One region of the Anaerobacillus sp. 63XJN7_4_ISO-PGPR-S23-413 genome, then DNA from elsewhere that is predicted to be linked to it. Evidence: predicted binding sites of a transcription regulator. Region 1 holds the regulator's gene; each other region holds the start of a gene.
The links. The regulator LexA, encoded in region 1, represses DNA repair genes until DNA is damaged. The targets are predictions, from matches to a motif close to CGAACATATGTTCG.

Region 1 (5,852 bases):
GACAGCTGCCGTTAATGAACTAATTGTCCAGGCATTTGAAGTATACAAATTGAACCGAATTGAAATACAGTGCGGGATAGAGAATAAAAAAAGTCAGGGAATTCCGAGACGTCTTGGTTTTAAACCCGATGGAATCATAAAAGACGCTGAATATTTGTACGATCACTTTCATGACACCATCCTGTATAGTCTTCTCGCGAAAGAATGGAATGAATATCGTGAGAGTTAATAAACGCACAGAATTTAAATTGACTATAGCGTATAGGGGTATGAATGAGGTGTATTAATGGGAAAGTTGTATTTTTATAGCGATCAAGTAAATGAAACACCCGGCAACCGTAGATTAGATGAATTACTGTTTAGTGGGGGAAACAAAAAGATTAGCTACATACCTTCAACGGAGGATAAAGAAAAGCATTATTTTGGAGCTAAAGTGAATTATTATCGAAACTATGGAATCGAGAATATCATGTTTTTCGATTTATACAGTGAATTTGAACCTATGAAAATAGATGAATTATTGAGTTCAGATATAATCCATCTCTCAGCAGGTAATCCGCTAGAATTTAGTAAGGCTCTTAATCATCGGCATATGGATCATGTTCTTTTAGATTTCTATAATCGCGGAGGAATTCTTGTTGGGGTGAGCGGAGGAGCGGTTCAACTCGGTAGATCTACAAAGCTATTTCAGATGTATACAGAAAAAACTAGCGAGGCGGTGCACCAAACTATGGGTCTTGTCGATTTCGAGTTTTTACCTCACTACAATCGCTGGAGTTCAGATTATAAGAGTAAAGTTTGGGAGTACGCTAAGAGAACAGGAACAACTGTTTATGCAGCTAATGACGGCGATGGAATTATTTTTGAAGAGGGTAAACTACAAATGATAGGTGATATAGTAGTGATGAATAGTGAGTTGTAATGGCACTATCTCAGTGAGATATGGTACATCACTACAATTGCTTGTTTTATAGGAGGACTAAAAATGGATGTATTTGAAGAATATCTAGCAAAGATAGAGAACCTGCAGCACCGAGAGCGAACGGAACAAATTTTGACCTGGGTACAAAATGAATTTCCAAACCTGGTGCCGAAAATTGCCTGGAATCAGCCAATGTTTACAGATCACGGAACATTTATTATTGCCTTTAGCGTAGCAAAACATCATTTGGCTGTTGCCCCTGAAAAGACTGGAATTGTTCATTTTTCTGAAGAAATGAAACTTGCTGGTTATGACCACACTAAACAACTAATGCGTATTCCGTGGGGTAATTCAGTTGATTTTTCTTTACTCAAAAAAATGATCGAACTCAATATTCATGATAAGGCAGACTGTTCAACTTTTTGGCGCAAGTGAATAAATAGACGGGACAGGCTTCTATTTGGACCAACCGCTTGGTAGTCGCTATGTGAGATTAACGTTTAAAACTAAATGAGGTTCATATATGGTCAACGGGAACCCTTCTATTTATTTTTGTCCATATTGGCATCATTATGTGACTCATCGGGATAGCGGCTTCTGTTATGAAATTACAGGTAAGTGAAAAAATACACGTGTATAAATTAAGTAATAATAAATTACGGCGTAGGGCAAGTTCCATCAGCGAGCTTGCTCCTTTTTAGTACAAATTAATTCAGTCTGGAAAAATCGAAAAAGGCTAGAAATGCAGTTCATTAAATGATAGGTAAGCTTATCTATATGTCGAAAGATGCAGAGAAAACGTCACGGTTTTCTTTAACATAAGTATGTTATCCATACATGATCCACTTCGAATGATTCATTTTTGATCAGAATACTTGTAATAGTTTGAAAAATACAACCTCATATCTCTAAAATAGAAGATAGTTCAACTAGAAGAGGAGGAAAAAAGACATATGAAATCCAGGAAATGGAAATATGGAATTGCGCTTTTTATTGTAGGGATATTAACTTTCGGTTTCTTACCGTTAACTGGAAGTGCCAAAGGTGATTGCTTTAACACTGATGCGGCGCTAACACCAGAGGAGCAGCGAATGGAAGACGGTGCCCCAATCCCACAGCAAATTATGGATAAGGCGGAGTTTACAGTTTTTGCGGATGAATTTAAGGAGGATTTGTGCAAAGCGAAAAGTGTAAAAAAAGCAGAGAAAGTGATCGAAAAGCATGGTGAGAAGCTGTGGGAGACGGCTGTTGCTCGAGCTCAGGGAGAACGAAATGATTTAGGGGAACTAGATCGTTATGATGATCGCCCGCTTTATTGGACTCGATTACATATGACTGCTGCCCTCAGGCAATGGGAACCTTCATATACAGTAACGGAGAAAAAGCAAGAAGAACTGATGAAGAAACTAGAGTACACGTCAAGGGGAATTACTTCTATTGATTTTCCAAAAGGGAAGAAAGTTAAGCGTATTTTAGTAAGCGGATTTGATCCATACCGTTTAGAACAGGAATTTAGGAGATCAAACCCTTCTGGCGCTGCAGCGCTTCAGATGGATGGGAAAGTCGTTTTGACGGAAGAAGGTCCAGCTTTTATTCAAGCAACGAATTTTCCGGTACGATGGGATGATTTTGATGAAGGAATCGTTGAAGATACTTTTGGACCTTACCTGGTTAATAGTAAAGAGCAGGTGGATCTCATGATGACAATCAGTCAAGGTGGTCCAAAAGCTATGACCATCGAAGGGTTTGCCGGGAGATGGCGCACAGGGGTTGGAAACACTCTTGAAGATCGCTCAGAAGTTATTCCGACAGTGAGCAATTGGCCGATGCCTGAAAAACTACCGGAATTTATTGAAACAACGCTTCCTTACAAGGAAATGATTGCAGCCAATACTGGACCATGGCCGGTAGAAAGAGGCGATGAAGTATGCGAATGGCTCGCACCAGAATATCGTGATAAACCGTATGAGTGCCATGAAGGGGGTCCGACTGAAGGATCAAAAGCTCGTAAAGGAGGAGGCGGAAGCTACTTATCGAATGAAAGTCAGTACCGATCCAATCGCGTGCGAATTGGGATAGGAGCTTATGATATTCCGGGTGGACACCTTCACGTAGCCGCTCAGGAGTACTATCCTGAAGATCCTTCCGTTTATATCACTGATGAGTTCCAAAAGTTCCGTCAGGCGACAGTAGATCAAACAGTTGAATTAGTTATAGCGGCTTCAGAGGCTGCTGAAAAGTAACCGTTTAAGAATTATGTTAGAAGTATACAAAACCGCCCTTTATTTAAATGAAGGGCGGTTTTGTATAGCCTTTAAGAGTTAAAAGTAGGTAGGTGAGGTTGGTTGTAATGTAAAGCTACACCCCTATGCTCTTCAAACTGCGATCATTTACACAGACGGAGGGGTTAATAAATAAAAGAAGAGAAGAAGCTCGTATTGATATAGCCCAGAAAGCTTATATAACATAAAAAAAGAAGCGCACGCAGCGCTTCTAGTGAATGGAGCGAAAGACCCCAATTACTTTACCAAGAATAGAAACGGAATCAAGAATGATCGGTTCCATCGATGAGTTTTCCGGTTGAAGTCGGAAGTAGTTGCTTTCTTTAAAGAATCGTTTAACAGTTGCTTCAGCTTCATCTGTCATCGCGACAACAATATCACCGTTATTTGCAGTTGGTTGTTGCTTCACAATAACCATATCACCGTTATAAATACCAGCTTCGATCATACTATCCCCTTCAATCACTAGAATAAAGGTATGTTCTTCATCCTGTGCAAACTGTTCTGGAAGCGGGAAGTATTCTTCTACATTTTCAATGGCAGTGATCGGTTGACCAGCAGTTACTTTACCAATGACGGGAACGTTTACAGTATGTTGACGAGGAATATCGATCGTTTCATCAAGACCAAGCACTTCGATGGCTCTTGGTTTTGTTGGGTCTCGTCTGATATACCCTTTTTTCTCGAGTCTTGCCAGGTGGCCATGGACAGTGGAGCTTGAAGCAAGTCCAACAGCTTCGCCAATTTCTCTAACGGAGGGTGGATAACCCTTTTGCTTAACTTCGACTTTAATAAAGTCCAGAATGTCCTGCTGACGCTTTGATAGTTTCATAATATCTGGCACCTCGTTCCAATCTATCTATTTGTTAGTAGTATACCAGAATTTTTGTTCGCATACAAACATAAGTTCGAAGAAATTAGTTGACACGAACAGAGGTTCTGATATACTAAAAACAGAACAAATATTCGCATATGGGGTGATTGGGATGAGAAAGCAAGCTGGGGGCTTGTCTGGAGTTGATTTTCTTGTCATTATATCTTTTGTAGCTGTGTTAATTATTGTGTTTCTATCTTTGCGAACAGCTGCAGCTGAGGAGTATGATCGTTATACAACGGTACAATTGGAGCAGGGAGATACTGTTTTAGAAATTGCGGAAGAATACCGTACTGCGCATGAGTTGTCTGATCGGAAGTTCGTCAGTTGGGTTGAAGAAGTGAATAGCATTGATGCAAACCGAATTACAGCAGGAGATACTCTCATCATCCCTGTTGAAGCGAACGCTACCGCACTTGGGGGTAAAGAATAAAGTATGAACGCCGTTATTTATTGTCGGGTAAGCACAAAGAAAGAAGCACAGGAGTCTTCTCTTGCCAGGCAAAAAGAAGAACTACAACGATTTGCATCACAGTCAGGTTTTATTATACAGCGCTTGATTGAAGAAAAGCACAGCGGGTATGACATTGATCGTGATGGCATACTCGAGGTGCTTGACTTATTGAAAGAGGGGCATGTTGAGGCATTGCTCATTCAAGATGAAACAAGACTTGGGAGAGGGAATGCAAAGATCGCTCTTCTACATGCCGTCCATAAATATGGAGGGACGATTTATACAGTGAATCAAAACGGAGAACTTCAATTGTCGGAATCTGATTCGATGGTTCTTGAGATCGTTAGTATCGTTGAAGAATTTCAGCGCAAGCTTCATAATCTGAAAATTAAACGTGGAATGGAGAAGGCGGTTAAAGAAGGCTATCGACCACAGCGAAACCTCAGCCATCAAAATCAAGGTGGGCGTGAGCGGGTGGAAGTTCCAATCGAAGAAATTGTTAATCTTCGAAACCGTGGTCTTACGTTTAATGAGATAGCTGCAACGCTTAAAGGATTTGGACATCACGCTTCGAAAGCAACGGTACATAGACGTTATCAGGAATATGTTGACGAGCAGAACGAGAAGCACTAAACTTGTCTATGTTCAAAACATGCGTTAGCATGTGAGATACAAGTTTCAGTAAAGGAGCTATTTTACATGCCTTTTGAAGATAAACTCCAAAGAATTAACGAGCTATCTCGTAAAGCAAAAGAGTCATCATTAACAGAAGATGAGAAAAAAGAACAGAAAAAGCTACGTAAGGAATATTTAGCAAATTTCCGTTCTTCTTTCAAAAACCAACTTCATTCTATAAAAGTTGTGGATGAAGAAGGCACAGATGTAACACCTGAAAAGCTTAAGGAAAGCAAGAAAAACCGTCGCTTTCTTCAGTAGAAAATAGCCTAATTTTGCGAAAAGCAAAATTAGGCTATTTTTATGGTTGCAATTTTTCAAATATTCGTTATACTGTACTATAACAAGATGTACTAATACAAAACGGAGAGGGCGGATATGATGTTTGTTGTAACTGATTCTGCAGCTGAGTTTTACAAAAATGAAATGGAACTTGGTAACGGTGATTGCTTGAGGTTATTCGTACGCTACGCAGGGAGTGGAGACAGCGGAGGTTTTTCTCTTGGGGTCATGTCTGATAAGCCTTCATATGATGATTATAAGCAAGAAATTGGAGGAGTTACGTACTTCGTTCGACCGGACGATCAATGGTTTGTTGATCGAATGAAGCTTGATTATGATGAGAGATCCGGCGGTGTTCTTTGT
Region 2 (5,852 bases), 990 kb from region 1:
AATAGCATAGCCCGGGAAATCAAGTGAAACAAGATCCTCAGCACTTTGTTTTCTTAACTCTTCATACTCTCCACCTTGAACAATTCCAAACAACCCCTGGATGTCTTTTCGTTCATGAGCTGTCAGGCATCGTTCAGCCCAGCGACTCGTACGCTCAACAGAACTTTTCATGTAATCAAATTCTGCTGGGTATGGAGGACACTCATCGAATGCCATCATAATATCAGAACCGAGTGCATTTTGGATTTCCATTGCGCCTTCTGGAGATAAGAATAACTTCTCACCGCTCATGTGATTCCGAAAATGAACGCCTTTTTCCTCAATCTGTCTCAGGTCACTTAAGCTAAAGACCTGAAATCCTCCAGAATCCGTAAGAATCGGCTGATCCCAGTTCATAAATTTATGAAGGCCCCCAGCTTCTTTGACAATATCATGACCAGGACGAAGCCAAAGATGATACGTGTTACTAAGGATAACGCCAGCGCCCATTTCTTTTAGTTCTTCTGGACTCATCGTTTTCACTGTCGCAAGTGTTCCAACAGGCATAAACATCGGTGTATCAAACGTACCATGTGGCGTGTGCAACTTTCCAAGACGTGCCCCACTTTGTTTACACGTTTTTATTAATTCATAGCGAATTGGTTCTGTCATTCTTTCATACTCCCTTCCAAAATCAACATTGCATCACCAAAACTGAAGAAGCGATACTCTTCCTCAACAGCCGTGCGATAAGCAGAAAGCACAAAATCTCTTCCCGCAAGGGCACTCACGAGCATGATCAATGTTGACTGAGGCAGGTGAAAGTTTGTAATCAGCCCATCGATTGCTTTAAAAGTATAACCCGGATAAATAAAAATGTCGGTCCAACCAGAAGCTTCTTCAAATTGTCCATCATGTGCTGATGCCACGGTTTCAAGTGTTCTCGTTGAAGTAGTACCGACAGAAATGATTCGGCCTCCCGATTCCCTTACACTGTTCAACAGTTCAGCGGTGCCCTTTGTCAGTTGATAAAATTCCCCGTGCATTTCATGTTCAAGAATATTATCGACGGAAACTGGTCGGAAAGTGCCAAGACCCACATGAAGTGTGATAAATGCGACATGAACACCTTTATCTTCAAGACGCTGAAGCATTTCTTCTGTGAAGTGGAGGCCAGCAGTTGGTGCTGCTGCAGATCCTCTATGCTTAGCAAAAACGGTTTGATATCGTTCTTGATCATCGAGCGTTTCAGTAATATATGGTGGAAGAGGCATTTCGCCAAGCTGATCAAGAATTTCATAGAAAACGCCTTCGTATTGAAACTCTAATACTCGTCCGCCATGTTCAAGTGACTCTTTGCATACGGCTGTTAGACGTCCATCGCCAAATGAAATCACAGTGCCTGGCTTCACTCGCTTAGCCGGTTTAACAAGAGTCTCCCATTGATCCTCTTCCATTTGCTTAAGAAGCAGCACTTCAATTTTAGCTCCTGTTTCTTCTTTTAATCCATACAATCTAGCTGGCATGACTCGTGTATCATTCAACACAAGACAATCACCGGGATTTATGTAATCCTCTAAATTGGAGAATTCGCGATGCTGAAGCTTTTGCTTTAATGGATCTAATACCATCAATCTGGACTTAGTCCGTTCCTTTAACGGCGTTTGAGCAATTAACCGTTCTGGAAGTTCAAAATCAAAATCATTTACGTTCATTTTATTCACCACTGTTTCTAGAAAGTGTTCAACTTTATTGATTTTACCACAGCTCTACCTGTTGGCGCACCCTTAAGGGGCAGTTCCCCTTCTACCATGTTGAAAATGGCGTTTGGAAAGCTGCCCCTTATCTGAACTTACCTATAATAAAAAAGAGTAAAGACAAGGCAATACTAACGACTATTGAGGTTACAATCGGGAAAAAAAACGTAGTGTTTCCTTTTTTGATTACGATGTCACCAGGTAATTTCCCAATAAAGGACCACAACACACCAATGGCCAAGAAGGCGATCCCTAAGATAATAAACAGTTTTGAAATTCCCATCGCTATTGAGGAATCTCCATACCAAAGTGATCATATACCTGATGAGTAACCATACGTCCACGAGGTGTACGCTGAAGAAATCCAATTTGAAGAAGATAGGGTTCATACACGTCTTCAATGGTATGACTTTCTTCACCAATCGTTGCTGCAATTGTATCTACTCCTACAGGACCTCCACGGAATTTCTCTATGATGGCTAATAGAAGCTTGTGATCGATATGATCAAGTCCAAGAGGATCGACTTGCATCATCTCAAGAGCCTGAGAAGCAAGCGAATGCGAAATGACGCCATCCCCTTTCACCTGTGCAAAATCCCTTACACGTTTTAGCAAGCGATTGGCAATTCTAGGGGTCCCTCGCGATCTTCGGGCAAGTTCAACAGCAGCAGCGTGGTCCATTTCAACATCGAAAATGTCAGCTGTTCTCATTAAAATAGTTTGAAGTTCATCTTCAAGATAATACTCTAATCTACTCAGTACGCCGAAACGATCTCGTAAAGGCGCCGTTAATAGTCCAGCCCTTGTCGTAGCGCCTACTAGGGTGAACGGTGGCAGATCCAAACGAACAGATCTTGCCGTTTCGCCTTTTCCTATTACAATATCTAGACAGTAGTCTTCCATCGCAGGATAAAGAACTTCTTCAACACTTCGAGGTAGTCGATGTATTTCATCGATAAATAAAACATCCCCAGGTTCAAGGGCGGTTAATATAGCTGCAAGATCACCAGGTCTTTCAATCGCAGGACCTGATGTTGTACGCAAATTCACTTCCATCTCGTTTGCAATAATGGCCGAGAGAGTCGTTTTACCTAGACCAGGAGGGCCGTACAACAGCACATGATCTAAGGGCTCTTCACGCATTTTAGCCGCTTCAATAAACACTTCAAGATTTCGCTTTACCTTTTCTTGTCCAATATATTGACTTAATCGCTGAGGACGGAGGCTATATTCTACGGATGAGTCGTCACCGACCTGCTCTCCTGATAGAATTCGATCTTCCACTTTACTCCCTCCTTATTGCTTCAGCATAAGCTGAAGGGCTTTTTTAATATACTGATCTGTCGTTAACGTTTCTTCAACTAGCTTTGGTTTAATCTTCTTAATTTCTCGTTCAGCATACCCAAGAGCTTTCAATGCTTCTAGCGCTTCTTCTAGCTCATGAGCACCCTCTTCTTGAACTTCATCCACTGCAAACAATCCCTCAGTGGGAGCGCCAAAGCCTTTAAGCTTACCTTTTAGATCTAGAATGATTTGTCTGGCAGTTTTCTTACCAACGCCAGGAAACTTTGTTAGAAATTTCTCATCTTCCATTTCAATGGCACTCACAACTTTATCAGGTTCACCAGTCGCTAAAATGGCCACAGCTCCCTTAGGACCGATACCGGAAACATTTAGAAGCTTCTCAAACAAAAGTCGCTCTTCCCGTGTTGGAAATCCATAAAGGGCAATGAGATCTTCTCTAACGTAATGATGCGTAAAAATTTGAATCGATTGATTACGGTACTTCTGAAATTCAAAAGGATTCCCACAATAAATTTTATATCCTATCGCATTCGATTCTACAACAATGTATTCTGTATCAATATATTCAACCGTGCCTTTAATATATTCTATCAAAGCTACTCTCTCCCCTGTACATACGAACATGTATTTCTATCTCTCCATTCTACCATAAAAAGATGAAAAGCGGAGACGAGCGTTTAGAAACGGAGATAAGCGTCTAAATCAAAAGAAGAACCTGCCCTTACTGGACAGGTTCTTCTTTTTTAATTTTAGAAAAAGACTGGATGACGTCTTCAAACTGATACCATGACTCTACTGGAATTCCTTCCATAAGCTGCTCTCTTCTTTGACTTTCTAGCTTTCCTACATCAATTTGAAAAAATGTTTGAATGACTTTCTCTTCTGCCGGAATTCCATCAAATATCGTAAGAATGCCATCCTCTGTTAATCCAAAATGTCCATTTTGTTTACTCGCAGGCGAAATATCTTCTAGATTCCGTTCAAATATCATTCGTCCTTCTTCTTGATCTACAAGTTGCCAATCAGCGTATTGACTCCAAAAGTCTTCCATTGCCCATATGGTTTCATATACAGATTGGTTCGTTGAAACACCGTCCGCATAATTTGTTCTCAATACAACTTCAACAACTAGTGGTCCTTTTTCTTGAGTTTTGGTTCCTGTAACCGGTGATATGCCATCTCCTTCATAAGCCACGGCCGATGTTCCTCCAAGAACAAGAAGTATACCTAATAGAAGGAGTGGATAAAGGCTTTTCATATGTTTCCAACACCTTTCTTCCATTTTCAAGAAGTTCATGCCGTTAGCGTTTCCATTTTATTGAGGAATATGCATCAAAAAAAGCTACAGAAAAACTGTAGCTCACAATTGATCATAAACATCATCATTTATTTCAGCATTATGATAAACATCTTGCACATCATCGTTATCTTCAAGCATATCAATTAGCTTTAACATATGAAGCCCATCTTCATCTTCTAGTGGAGCATACGTTTCTGGAATCATCGTGACTTCAGTGGAAGAGAAACTTAATCCGCTCGCTTGTAATTGGTGCTTTACATCTTGGAATTCCTGGGGATCGGTATAAATCTCATAAGCATCCTCATTTGTTTCCATTTCTTCAGCCCCGGCTTCAATAACCTGAAGCATCAATTCATCTCCATCGAGATCATTTTCGGAACGATCGATCACAAGGAGACCTTTTCGGTTAAATAAGAATGAAACACAGCCATTTTCGCCCATATTCCCTTTATTTTTACTAAAGGCATGACGCACATCTGCTGCAGCTCGATTTTTATTATCGGTAAGTAGTTGAACCATAATGGCGGCACCACCTGGGCCATATCCTTCGTATGTCACGTTATCATATTGAACACCGTCTAAATCCCCTGTAGCTTTCTTAATTGCTCGATCAATGTTTTCGTTAGGCATATTTGATGATTTAGCCTTGTCCACAGCAAGCCTTAATGAGGGATTCGTTTCCGGATCGCCCCCTCCTTGCTTGGCAGCTACAAAGATTTCCTTAGCTAGCTTCATAAATACTTTTCCACGTTTAGCATCTTGAGCGTTTTTTCTACGCTGTATATTTTTCCATTTGGAATGTCCTGCCATCTAAGAGAACTCCTTTCAAATGAACTGATTTCCCAACTATATCATAGGGCTCAAGTCTCCGAAAAGAGTTTTGCATATGTAGTCGAGCAGGCTACTGCCCGCTCGTTATTTTTATTATTTATTGTTTTCAAATGGACGTTTTGCAGCATTTCCGATGTCATCTAATATGCCATTCACATCTGCCTGTACCTCTTCAAAACCATCTCCATCTTCGAGACGGTTATTAACATCGCCCATTCGACCAAACACATTTTCATCTGTTGAAATTGACACATTCTTTTGCTTTGTTACTTTTGCTACCTCGCTGCGAACCTTGTCTTTAACATCTGCATCGTTTTGGTCGTTTGTATCAACGGCAATCATAATTTGATCACCATATACGATAACTCGAGCATCATCCACGTTCTTAAGCTTATTGATTCGTTTAGCTAGTCGTGTAGAAAGCTCATTATCATAACCTGAATAATTGTTATCTGTACGCATATATCCAGGGCCATTCATGCCATTTCGCTTATCGATTTGCTTTTTGTCAGGGGCCTTAACTCCGTTTGAATAGTCACGATCAATCATATCCGTTACTGCACCTTCACGGTAATCACCGTTATTATCTTCACTCGTGTAGTAACCAATTGGACGTGCGGAGTCGTTATAACGCGTATCCATCGCCTCATTATCAGCTGTACAGCCGATCAAACCACCTG
Region 3 (5,852 bases), 1.6 Mb from region 1:
ATTTGATTGTTCTTGGGCCAGGTAGTCTATATACAAGTATTCTACCGAATTTACTTGTTCCGGGCATTGCTGAGGAAATTCAGCAGTCTAAGGCAAGGAAAGTGTATGTTTGTAACGTTATGACTCAGCTAGGTGAAACGGAAAACTATACGGCGAGTGACCACGTGCAGGCACTCATTGATCACATCGGCTATAAACTTATGGATACGATTATTGTAAATGAGGAAATGATTCCATCTTTCTATGCAAAACGTTATGCACAAGAACGAGCAGAGGTTGTGCAATATGACGAAAATCGTCTAAAGAGCTTTGGTTTTCATGTAATCAGTGATAAAATTATTCAATACGATGAGAAATATGTACGCCATGATGCGAAGGAAATATCATCGATTCTTTTATCCTTATTAGACGATAAAAGATCATGATGGGTCAGTGGGGCCCCTGCATGAAAAAGGGGGGATGGCAATGTCATTTGCTGCTGATACAAAGAAAGAATTGACGCAGTTAGAAAGTAAACCTTGCTGTGCAAGATCAGAACTAGCAGCACTTATTCGAATGAATGGATCGATCTCGTTTGGTAACAGACAGCTGATTCTAAACATTCCGACTGAACATGCTGCCATTGCAAGAAGAATTTATACGCTCATTAAGCGGATATACAACTTCGATGTTGAACTACTTGTCCGTAAAAAAATGAGGCTGAAGAAAAACAATGTATACATTGTCCGTGTCTCAGCCAAAGCAAGAGATCTCCTTGAAGATCTCGGTATAATGGATAACGCCTTTACGTTCACTAGAGTAATCTCAAAGGATTTTACCAAGAAGTCTTGTTGCAAACGTTCTTATCTAAGAGGAGCATTTCTTGCGGGGGGATCAATCAATCATCCTGAAACCTCTTATCATCTTGAGATCTTCTCAATGTACGAAGAGCATACGGAATCGCTTTGTAACTTAATGAATGAATTTGGATTAAATGCGAAAATGCTTGAGCGAAAGAAAGGGTATATCGTTTATATCAAAGAAGGCGAGAAGATTACGGAGTTCTTAAGTGTTGTCGGTGCCCATCAGGCGCTGCTCTATTTTGAGGATGTACGCATTATGAAAGACATGCGGAATTCTGTTAATCGAATCGTGAATTGCGAAACGGCTAATTTGAATAAAACGGTAGGCGCGGCTTTTCGACAGGTTGAGAATATTCGCTTCATCCAAAAGGAAGTTGGTTTAGAAATTCTTCCTGATAAGTTAAGAGAGATCGCTGAACTTCGCGTGAAGCATCAAGATGTTACACTGAAAGAACTCGGTGAGATGGTTACTGGAGGAGCTATTAGTAAATCAGGAATCAATCATAGATTACGAAAGATTGACCAGATTGCTGATAAGCTTCGTGATGGTAAACCGATCTCCTAAGCCTTTCGGACAAGTTAGAAAAAAGCTTCCACCTATAATGGTGGAAGGTTGTTTTCTAGCAGTACAATAGATAGCATGAATCTTCAAAGAAAAACCCTATTTTTCTTAATGAAAGCATTGGAAATAGCGTTTTTCTAAATTTTTCACCTTTCGAGATAGCGCTTACTTTTTTAGGTAATTTAACACTTTAGTAAATTTAAAATCGAGAGGCCACAAAATGAGCTATCATAGCTTTAGTTTGAAAGTGGCGAGTGCAAGGGAAACTGGTATAGCGCTTCTGGTGTTCTGATCGACTGTTTTAAATAAGGGGAGGAATGAACAAGTGATTCAAAAAGAAGTTGTGGTTACTTTGGATACAGGATTACAGGCACGTCCAGCAGCTCTGTTTGTACAGGAAGCAAACCGATTTAACTCGGATATCTTCCTTGAGAAGGACGGTAAAAAAGTTAATGCCAAAAGCATCATGGGCATCATGAGCCTTGCTGTTGGTACTGGTTCTTCTGTTATTTTAACTGTTGATGGTAATGATGAAGAAGATGCGATGTCTTCATTAATTGATTTTATTCAAAAAGATTAGCAAAACCTGGCTGTGTGCCAGGTTTTTGTTTTGCATTAAATTGTTAACGTTGCGAAACATTCTTAAGAGAATAGAGTTATAGAGAGTGGGATCATCCATTGTGGTTCATTGGCTGCTCAAATAGCAGATGGTTCAAAAACAACGCCTATTCTAAGAAAGAAAAAGCCTTTCCCAACAATGTAGGGAAAGGCTTTTTAGGGTCTATCTTATGCTTTCTTTTCCATTACTTCATCAATCAAGCCGTATTCTTTCGCTTCAGTCGCTTCCATGAAACGGTCACGATCTGTGTCGCGATCGATTGTTTCAAGTGGTTGACCTGTGCGCTCAGAAAGAATTTTGTTTAGCTTCTCGCGCATTTGGATGATGCGTTTTGCGTGAATTTCAATGTCAGAAGCCTGACCTTGAGTACCACCGAGCGGTTGGTGAATCATTACTTCACTGTTTGGTAGAGCATAGCGCTTACCAGGTTCACCAGCAGCAAGTAGGAAGGCACCCATTGAAGCAGCCATACCGATGCAGATTGTTGATACTTTTGGCTTAATGAATTGCATAGTATCGTAAATCGCCATACCTGCAGTGATTGAACCACCAGGGCTGTTGATATAAAGTGAGATGTCTTTATCTGGGTCTTCAGCAGCAAGGAAAAGAAGTTGTGCAACGACTGCGTTTGATACGTTGTCGTCAATTGCTGTTCCTAGCATAATAATACGGTCCTTAAGAAGACGAGAATAAATGTCGTACGCTCTCTCACCGCGGTTTGTTTGTTCAATTACCGTTGGAATTAAAACCATTTTAAATTCCTCCCTTATATTTGTGGAATATGTAGTTGCTGTATGTTCATCATACCTAAAAGGTCAATATAGGTCAAATGAAGTGCTGTCCTATTTTTTAATCGATGAAAAGGGTTTGATTTTTCTTTAACCACATACACCCATTTTCCCCGCATCCCTTTATTTTAAACAGAGCGAATGTTCCTTTTTTTTAATCGATCGTCTGCTAAAAAGTAGGCTAAAATTCGTCTTTCTACCTGATTACGTATTTGAATGGAAGAATAGCGGTATGTTTGATTGTAACCTCGACAATATACTTTGCAAATCACAACATCTTCTTTCGTATCTTCTATATAGACGCGGATTCCTCTATCATGAAGCATTGCTTTTGCCCATTTTAAGTCAGAGGAGGCTAACGTTATAGCGGCATGAATTAGTTCCAGATAAGGGCGCGGAAGTTTCATTTTCGAATGGTTCACCCATTTCGTGTCAATTTCCAGCACTCTTTTCAGGTAAGGAAGTAAGAGGTAGTTTCTTAATGCCTTCGTTTCTTCTTTACTTAATTGGAACATGATCATCTCCACCTAACAGAACATATGTTTGGTATAACTTTACTATGAGACAGGTGAGACGTCAAGAACTGAAGCGATACCTTTTCTATGATATGAATGAAATGTTTGGATAATAGCTTTGGCCAATATTGTTAATACCTCACCGTTCACCAGAGTAAAAAAGCAACAGCGTTCATTAACATGGTATAGATAAAATGCTCTTATACACTATTGATTACTCATTGATCGTCACTTGGAAGCTATGAAATTCACCTTGCAAAAAAAGGGGGCATATCGTATAATAATCCTTGCGCTAATGAAGCGCGCCCGTAGCTCAGTCGGATAGAGCGGTGGTTTCCGGTACCGCGTCAGTCGGGGGTTCGAATCCCTCCGGGCGCACCAATTACATAATTCCAATCCCTTTCGCTAGTGTGAAGGGGATTTTTTTATGATAAATGTCATCTTTGTTCGCTTAGATCCAGGGAATGAATAATATCCTTCATTTTGAACAGAAAAAAAGAAGAGTAGAACTCGTCCACTCTTCTTGCGATCAGTCTTACCTTCTATCAGGGCTTATCTTTGTCATCGTCATGTCCTTTGCTGATTGCTCCACTCATCGTGTGTTTGAAGCCTGAGTGCATTCCAGTAGCGCATAGTCCAAGCCATAATCCTATAAAGAAGGCTTTTTTGAAGTCTTCCGGTTCAACATAAATGTGGCTCATTACAATTCCGATTCCAATGGAAAGAATCGGTAAGAACCTTACCGGAAAACCAAACACCTTAAAAAGGTGTACAACTCCAATGATGACTGGAAGCAAAGCAATTCCATATACAGCTAAATCCATGGCATTTGCCTCCTTTTTCTCTCTCTATAAGACAGTTTATGTAGAAATTTGACTAAGGGACGGGCTATTTCATCATTTTCTTTAAAAATGGTGTCAAAATCCCCTTTTAAAAAACAGAAAATTCTGGTCATTTTCATTTTTTTCATACCATAAAATGAAGCGATATAGTATGATGAAGGTGGAGGGATTGCGATGGAATTAGGATTGATACAAAAGCAGACAACGAAATTAGTCATGACAACCCAGTTGCATCAAGCGATTTCTATACTCCAATATTCTACGGTCGAATTACTGGAGTACGTGAAAGAACAGGCTCTTGAAAATCCATTAATTGAATTACACTCCCCTTCATGGGATGGTGGCGTTCGTTCTTCAAAACGCTCTTATGATACGGGGCTTAAAAAAGATCCACTCGAATACGCTGAAACAAGAAAAAGTTTGCATGATGAGTTACACGATCAGGCGAGGTGTCTACACTTTCCACGTAAAAGGGAAGCCGTTGTGCATTATTTAATTGATAATATTGATGAAAGTGGTTACTTAAGAATAAATGAGACGGAGGTAATGAATTACTTTGATGTCGAGCACTTTGAGATCACTGAAGCCATTAGAGAGATTCAATTACTTGACCCACCAGGTATAGGGGCGCGCTCTCTTTCCGAATGTCTCTTTTTACAGTTAAATGAGTCGGGAGAAATTTTCGAGCTTGCTCGAGATCTTGTTTCCTATCATTTGAAAGCGCTAGCAGAAAAGAAATATCGTGAACTCTCGAGAGAATTTCATGTTCCGGTGGAGCATATACAGCGGGCTGCGGATATAGTAGCTGATCTCGATCCTCGTCCAGGATCAAAGTGGGGTATTGATAAACCATCCTACATTGTTCCAGATGTCATGATAGAAGAGAAAAATGGTAGATTCTCTATTGCATTACTTGATGACGATTTACCAGCAATGAAAGTGAGCAACGCCTACCGTTCTTTTAAAAATAACGAAGCGGAAGAGTATCTAAAGGATAAATATCAGCAAGTCAGCTGGTTATTAAAAAGTATTGAGCAAAGAAAGCAAACGCTTCGAGCAATAATGGGCGTTTTTATTGTTCACCAACAAAATTTTTTGAGAAATGGGATTAGTGAGCTTTCTCCAATAACCTTGAGGGAAGTAGCGATGGAAGCAGATGTCCACGAGTCCACGGTAAGTCGAGCGATTAAAAGCAAATACGTTCAAACGCCACATGGTCTTTTCGCCTTAAAGGACTTATTTACTTCCAAACTGTCTAGTGAGTCTGGAGAAGCTGCTTCTTCCTCTAGTGTAAAGCTATTCATTAAGGAACTTGTGGAGAACGAGAATAAGATGAAACCATTATCAGATCAAAAGATTGTAGAAGCTCTTCATATCCAGAAAGGGATTGAAGTATCGAGGCGTACGATTGCAAAGTATCGAGATGAGTTAAAGATCTTAAGCTCATCGAAACGAAAACGATTTTCGTAGCGGCTACACTAGTCGCTTTTTTTTTTGCGTTCGAAAGGCTGTCTGAGTAAACTAGTAAAGTAATGAAGGGAGGTTTAACGTGTGGAAAAATCGGTTATTTTATATTCGAAAGAGACATGCCCACTTTGTGATGAAGCATATGAACTACTTCTTGAGCTTCAGGAAGAGGAAATGTTCTCTCTTCAGATAGTTGATATTTATAAGGATGAGGCAC
Region 4 (5,852 bases), 1.2 Mb from region 1:
AACGAAAATATTGTAACGATCGCATTAAACGTTGAAGAGACTTTAAAACAGGCGGAAACCGCAAGAAAAAAAGATAATTACAGTAAAGCCTTAGATTTGATTAAAGAAGCTGAGCAAACCTCAGCATCCTATAAAGGTGATCTTTTCTCTACTTTACAAGAAGACATCGGAACGGTTCGGACAACTGTGATGGTTGCCGAATTAAAGTATGATATGAAAGGGAAAGAATCCATTGATGAATTGAAACCTGTGTTAACAAGGGCTGAAAGTTTACAAGTGGATGAAGCCCAAGACATAGCCGGACAAATTCGAAATCAAATTGTCGACTTTTCAATTAATGAAGCAAATGGTTATTTGGAAGAGAACCACTTTACGGAAGCATTAAACTCAGTAGAACAAGGCTTAGAAATCAATAAAGGTAACGAAAAGCTATCAAACCTCCAAACCGTAATTGAAAAGAGACGAAATTCGTTTGAGGAGGAGCAACAAAAGCGAATTGAACATGCTATGGTTGCTGCAGCAAAAGAAGAAGAAATGAATCGTACAAGCGCGATTGAGCTCAATGAATTAGAAACAAAGGTGACAGATTACAATGAATTAAAAGTAACAGGTACGGTCACAAGCAAAGCCACTGTTCCCGTCAATTCGATCGGGGCTTCTTATAAAGTATTGGACGGAGATGGAAAAGAGTTTGATAAAGGGGAGGTTTATATTAACCCCGACAAACTTTATCCTGACGATACAGGTAAATTTGACTTTATGATCTACGATGTAGGTGAAGACGTGAAGGATCTTGATCAATTCACAGTCGAAATTGATCATTTCACATGGTACTTGGATTAGCAGAAAGGAGTATTCAAGACGGATGTCTAAGAAATTGGCTTTGCTACTATCCCTTGCAAGCTCCCTCTTTATTCTGATTGGGGGCGGCGCAGGTTTTTATTTTTTACATGATTACTATTCGAATACAACCGTTGAAGCGACATCTTCTCTAGGAGAGAAAACAAATGCTCCAGAGAACCAAAAGAATGCTTCAGACTTAAAATCCGTCATTCATGAGACACAAAAAAGCGTTGTGCAAATTGAAGTCGCCTTAAAAGATGGCACTTCTTCAGGATCAGGCTTCCTCTACAATGCGAACGGAGACGTCATTACGAACGCTCATGTTGTCGAAGGCGCTCAAAAGATTATCGTTAAAACCTCTGATGCTAAACAATTCGAAGCTCAAATCATTGGTATGGGTAATACGATAGATGTTGCGGTAATTCGCGTTCCAGGACTAGAGGGAAATGATCCCCTACCTGTTGCAGAAGAGCGCATGGCGGAAGTTGGGGACGATATCATTGCTCTTGGTAGCCCACTCGGACTTCAGAACACCGTTACAACAGGGATTGTCAGTGGTCTCGATCGAGAATTCATCTTAGAGCCCTATCGCTATGAGCATATCTATCAAATCTCTGCCCCAATTACAAAAGGTAACAGCGGAGGTCCCCTTATTGATGCAAATACAGGAGAGGCAATCGCCATTAATTCCGCAGGAACAGACTCAGGGGCAATCGGCTTTAGCATTCCGCTCCCCAACGTTATTGAGCAAATTAAAAATTGGTCTGATGACCCAGTAGAAATAACGGTAGATGATGAAAGTAAGGAAGAAGTATCAACACCACAAGGACTCACAGGAGAAGATTTTAAAAATAATGCTACCTATCTTATTGGATATTTCTATGAAAGCTTATCTACTCAAGACTATGTCACTGGCTACTCCTTACTTGGCAGTCGCTGGCAGAGTGAAATGCTGTATGAAGATTTTCGAAGTGGCTATATCCATACCCTTGACGTGGAAGTTTCAAATATGACCGGAAGTTTAAATCAAACGAATGATCAAGTAAAGGTAACAGCTACTATTAAAGCACAAGAACGAACCGAGGATAAGAAGACAACTACTTCTCTTTATAACGTCACTTACCAGGTTGGTTATGAAAATGACCAATTGAAAATTTTAAGTGGTAAGGCTGAAAAATTAAAATAAGTTAGACAACAAATAGGCTAGAGATACATTCTCTAGCCTATTTGTTGTTTTATATTAATACGATCCCTCTTCCGGAGGTGAAAAACCTTCTTGAGAAATATAAATGGCGCTATCAGGAAAAAAGGCCTGTAATCGCTTCTTTATTTTCAAATAGGCTTTACGTTGATACCAATCTTCTAGACCCGCATCTTCAAAGAGCTTGCGAATGCCAAGCTGCTCTGTTCTTTTACCACCGCTCCCATCACCCATGAAAAAGTCATCAAGCGTGAGGCGATCCGTTACTTCAGCTAACTTCTTAGGGAAATGTTCAGAACACGGGAGAAGTGGTGCGACTGCCGCTTGTACAGGAATACCGTTTGCTCGTAACGTTTGTAGCGCCTTTAATCTTGCAGCAATTGGCGGAGCTGATGGCGCAAAAATTTTGCGCACTGAATCAAGGTCTGTTTCTACTGTCATACTGACCAGAACCTTTTTGCCGAATTTTTTTAACAAATCAATATCTCTAGTGACGAGTGGTGAGCGGGTTTGAAGAAATAGAAAATCAGGCATTTCTTCTACCATAGCTTCAAGTAATCCTCTTGTTAAATTAGTCTTAAATTCAATAGGCTGATAAGGATCTGTCGAAGAAGACATAAAAATCGATACTTCTCCTTTTTTCCGAGCTTTCGGAATCTCTTTTTTCACAAGATCCACAGCGTTTTCTTTAATATCTACCCATTCTCCCCAATCCTCTTCCCTAAAAAGGGCAATCGGCATTCTTCTTACATAGCAATACGAACATCCGAAGGCACATCCAGCGTAAGGGTTCAGAGTGTGACTATATCCATTAAGAAATCCACTACCTTTTGTTAAAATAGACCGAGATGTTCGCTTCTGAATTGAAGGTTGCAATGGCGATCCCTCCTTCTTCCATTAGTGTACCACAAACCGAACATGCATTCGATTATTACGAATAATTTTTCACTAAGCGGGCACGGTAAAGGTGAAAGGTGGTATAAATTGATGAAACGTACAGTAAGCTGTCTCCTTTTCTTACTTCTTCTTTTTCCAATTCATGCTTATGCAGCTGGTCCGATTCAGCTCATTCAAGGAAAGTGTCCAACATCACTAGATCAATCGGCATCAAAAAAAGGCCTTACAATGAAAGCTACAACGATTCTTTCAGGCTTAATGGCCAATACTCCCGATACAAATTCATGGCAGATCATTAGCATGTCACCTTTAAAAAAGAAGTCACCCTATTACGCGCCAGCCGTTAAAACCTGTGAAAAAAAAGTCGCAAACCACACTTACCTCATTGATGTCCTCGTAACAAAGAAATCTTCTCAGCTCCCCGTACGCATGCACCTTTTTGCTTCTAAAGAGGAAAGGGGTTGGAAAGTTTGGGGACTAACTACTTACTAAATGTGTATATTTTCTTTTACTTCGCACATACTACTCAAGCGTGTAAGCTAGCCGTTAGGATCTATGACACGCAACCATCCCACACTCTTATTTCACACTCGGAAAATAAGAGTATAGCCCGATCAGGACGCTGATCGGGCTTAATTCATGCTTTTCTCAATAAATTGTTTAAATATTTCTGTTTCCTCCGAAAGATGTTGATAGACCATGTATGTGTGAACCTCAGGCAGTTTGATTTCCTCAGTATCCACTTGAAGAATTCTCCCTTCAAATACCTCACGCCGAACAGATGACCATGGTAAAAAAGAGAACCCAAGCCCTTCCTCAATAAATCGCTTTGTAATGTGTACTTGCGATACCACCATCGTTCGAACACCGTCATATTTAGAACGTAGCTCAACTAAAAGATCTTCCCAATAATCAGGATGATTATGCGTGAGTAACGTTGATCTCAAACAAAACTCACTTAAAGATAAAGGCAGACTCGTTTCCGCATCTCCCCCATCGTGTGGCACAACTAAAACAATCGGATCGGCTCCAATTTGTTCATTTTTCACATATGCCTGCAAAGATTTCATTCTTGAAAGACCAAAATCTGCATCATTCTTGGTGATCATCTCTCCAATTTCATTAGACTCACTTACTTTTACAACGACCTCAATCGATGGATAAGCTTTCATAAATTGCTGAAGGACGTTAGGTAGAACCGTAGCAGCAATTAAAGGGGATACAGCAATCGTCAACTTTCGATGGTACCCCTGCCTCCACCCGTTCATATGACGTAAGCTTGTCTCATACTGCTCAACTAACTCCCTCGCATGCGGAAGAAATTGTCTTCCTGCTTCAGAGAGCATCACTCTTCTACCGCTCTTCATAAATAGCTTACTGCCAATCTGCTTTTCAAGTTGTTGAATGTGAACCGTAACAGTAGGTTGAGCAAGATAGAGTTTTTCAGATGTTTCCCTGAAATTTTCATACGAAGCAGCTGTGACAAATGTTTTCAACCAGTTTAGATTCATTCTTATCACCCTTATTGATAGCGTTTCTCTATTAATTATTCAGTAATTATTTATTAGTCATAATCATATCGAATCGATACACTAGATACAAGACGAATGAAATGGAGTTGAGTTTATGATTCATGCCGGATTAGAAGGAATCATTGCGGCTGATTCCAATATCAGCCTTGTAGACGGAGAGAACGGTTTGCTTGTCTATCGAGGACACTGGGCAAAAGAAATTGCGAAAGAAAAATCATTCGAAGAAGCCGCCTACTTCCTATGGAATGGTTCATTTCCTACTGAAAAACAGCTAGCTGCTTTCACCTCCGCACTTGGTGAAGCAAGACACTTATCACCAAATCAGAAGGAAATCATAAATCGTTTACCTGAAAAAATGGAGATGATGAGCGTTATTCGAACGGTCTTATCTTCCATGGGAGATCACTCATATCAGTTCCCAGCGACACAGGAACAGGGAATTCACCTACTGAGTATCGTTCCAACTATTATTGCCTATCGCTACCGCACTCAAAATGGATTATCTCAGATCGAGCCAGACGTAACGTTGTCTCACGTTGGGAACTATTTATATATGTTGACAGGAGAACGTCCTCAGGAAAATCACATTAAAGCGTTAACTGCCTACTTCATTTTAACGATGGAGCATGGATTAAACGCTTCTACCTTTACAGCTAGGGTGATTTCATCAACTGAAAGTGATCTCGCATCAGCTATTACAGGGGCTATTGGCGCTATGAAAGGACCTCTTCATGGCGGAGCGCCAACTGGGGTTATTGATTTATTAGAAGAAATTAAGCGCGACGGCGATGCTGAGAAAGTATTGCGACGTAAACTTGAAAATCGTGAGAAGCTAATGGGCTTTGGACATCGGGTTTATAAAACGCGTGACCCCCGTGCCGCCGCTTTAAGCGAGATTACTTCAGACTTCTATGACGATGCTGAGTTTAAACTTGCACACGAAGTAGAAGACACGGCCGTACGCCTTCTCCAGGAGTACAAACCTGACAGAAAACTTTATGCGAATGTGGAGTACTATGCAGCGGCCATCTTAAGAGCGATCAAGCTACCAACAGAACTGTTTACCCCAACATTTACAGGAGCCAGAACGGCAGGTTGGATCGCACACGTGTACGAGCAAAATGACAATAACCGAATCATCCGCCCATCTTCTGTTTATAGCGGGGAAATGCCTGAGTAAGCAGGGGTGCGGATTCGGCGGTCGGCGCGGGTGCCTGTCACCCGCGCTATATGTCGAGCCACTCCTCCGTTGGAAGTTTATTGTCCAAAACATAAAAAGCTGTCGGAGTATCCTCCGGCAGCTTTTTATTACACTTTATAAGGTATCGGATCTACCGCTCCAGCTTCTTCAAAGCCTTTCAGACGCAGACGACAGCTAT

Region 2: ruvA (Holliday junction branch migration protein RuvA) is a predicted target of LexA. The motif match lies at 3,659-3,672, and genes of this name have one in related genera.
Region 3: AC0VYO_RS18420 (YhjD family protein) is a predicted target of LexA. The motif match lies at 3,344-3,357, and genes of this name have one in related genera.
Region 4: AC0VYO_RS04000 (SPL family radical SAM protein) is a predicted target of LexA. The motif match lies at 2,958-2,971, and genes of this name have one in related genera.

What each region holds. Positions count from the first base shown of each region.
Region 1 is NZ_CM149688.1:1,898,381-1,904,232, forward strand. It holds gene AC0VYO_RS10215 (GNAT family N-acetyltransferase) at 1-229, shown strand, start outside; gene AC0VYO_RS10220 (Type 1 glutamine amidotransferase-like domain-containing protein) at 287-922, shown strand; gene AC0VYO_RS10225 (iron chaperone) at 986-1,357, shown strand; gene AC0VYO_RS10230 (hypothetical protein) at 1,876-3,165, shown strand; gene lexA (transcriptional repressor LexA) at 3,416-4,039, opposite strand; gene yneA (cell division suppressor protein YneA) at 4,191-4,511, shown strand; gene AC0VYO_RS10245 (YneB family resolvase-like protein) at 4,515-5,165, shown strand; gene AC0VYO_RS10250 (DUF896 domain-containing protein) at 5,232-5,468, shown strand; gene AC0VYO_RS10255 (HesB/YadR/YfhF family protein) at 5,586-5,852, shown strand, end outside.
Region 2 is NZ_CM149688.1:2,889,900-2,895,751, forward strand. It holds gene tgt (tRNA guanosine(34) transglycosylase Tgt) at 1-651, opposite strand, end outside; gene queA (tRNA preQ1(34) S-adenosylmethionine ribosyltransferase-isomerase QueA) at 648-1,694, opposite strand; gene AC0VYO_RS15330 (DUF2905 domain-containing protein) at 1,822-2,019, opposite strand; gene ruvB (Holliday junction branch migration DNA helicase RuvB) at 2,022-3,020, opposite strand; gene ruvA (Holliday junction branch migration protein RuvA) at 3,033-3,635, opposite strand; gene AC0VYO_RS15345 (BofC C-terminal domain-containing protein) at 3,763-4,299, opposite strand; gene AC0VYO_RS15350 (YebC/PmpR family DNA-binding transcriptional regulator) at 4,402-5,151, opposite strand; gene AC0VYO_RS15355 (YhcN/YlaJ family sporulation lipoprotein) at 5,266-5,852, opposite strand, start outside.
Region 3 is NZ_CM149688.1:3,503,843-3,509,694, reverse strand. It holds gene AC0VYO_RS18440 (gluconeogenesis factor YvcK family protein) at 1-425, shown strand, start outside; gene whiA (DNA-binding protein WhiA) at 466-1,407, shown strand; gene AC0VYO_RS18430 (HPr family phosphocarrier protein) at 1,730-1,984, shown strand; gene clpP (ATP-dependent Clp endopeptidase proteolytic subunit ClpP) at 2,191-2,775, opposite strand; gene AC0VYO_RS18420 (YhjD family protein) at 2,940-3,326, opposite strand; tRNA gene AC0VYO_RS18415 (tRNA-Arg) at 3,629-3,707, shown strand; gene AC0VYO_RS18410 (hypothetical protein) at 3,872-4,150, opposite strand; gene rpoN (RNA polymerase factor sigma-54) at 4,343-5,638, shown strand; gene AC0VYO_RS18400 (glutaredoxin family protein) at 5,720-5,852, shown strand, end outside.
Region 4 is NZ_CM149688.1:724,659-730,510, reverse strand. It holds gene AC0VYO_RS04010 (zinc-ribbon domain-containing protein) at 1-843, shown strand, start outside; gene AC0VYO_RS04005 (S1C family serine protease) at 866-2,029, shown strand; gene AC0VYO_RS04000 (SPL family radical SAM protein) at 2,084-2,920, opposite strand; gene AC0VYO_RS03995 (hypothetical protein) at 3,032-3,433, shown strand; gene AC0VYO_RS03990 (LysR family transcriptional regulator) at 3,574-4,452, opposite strand; gene AC0VYO_RS03985 (citrate synthase) at 4,568-5,653, shown strand; gene queC (7-cyano-7-deazaguanine synthase QueC) at 5,782-5,852, opposite strand, start outside.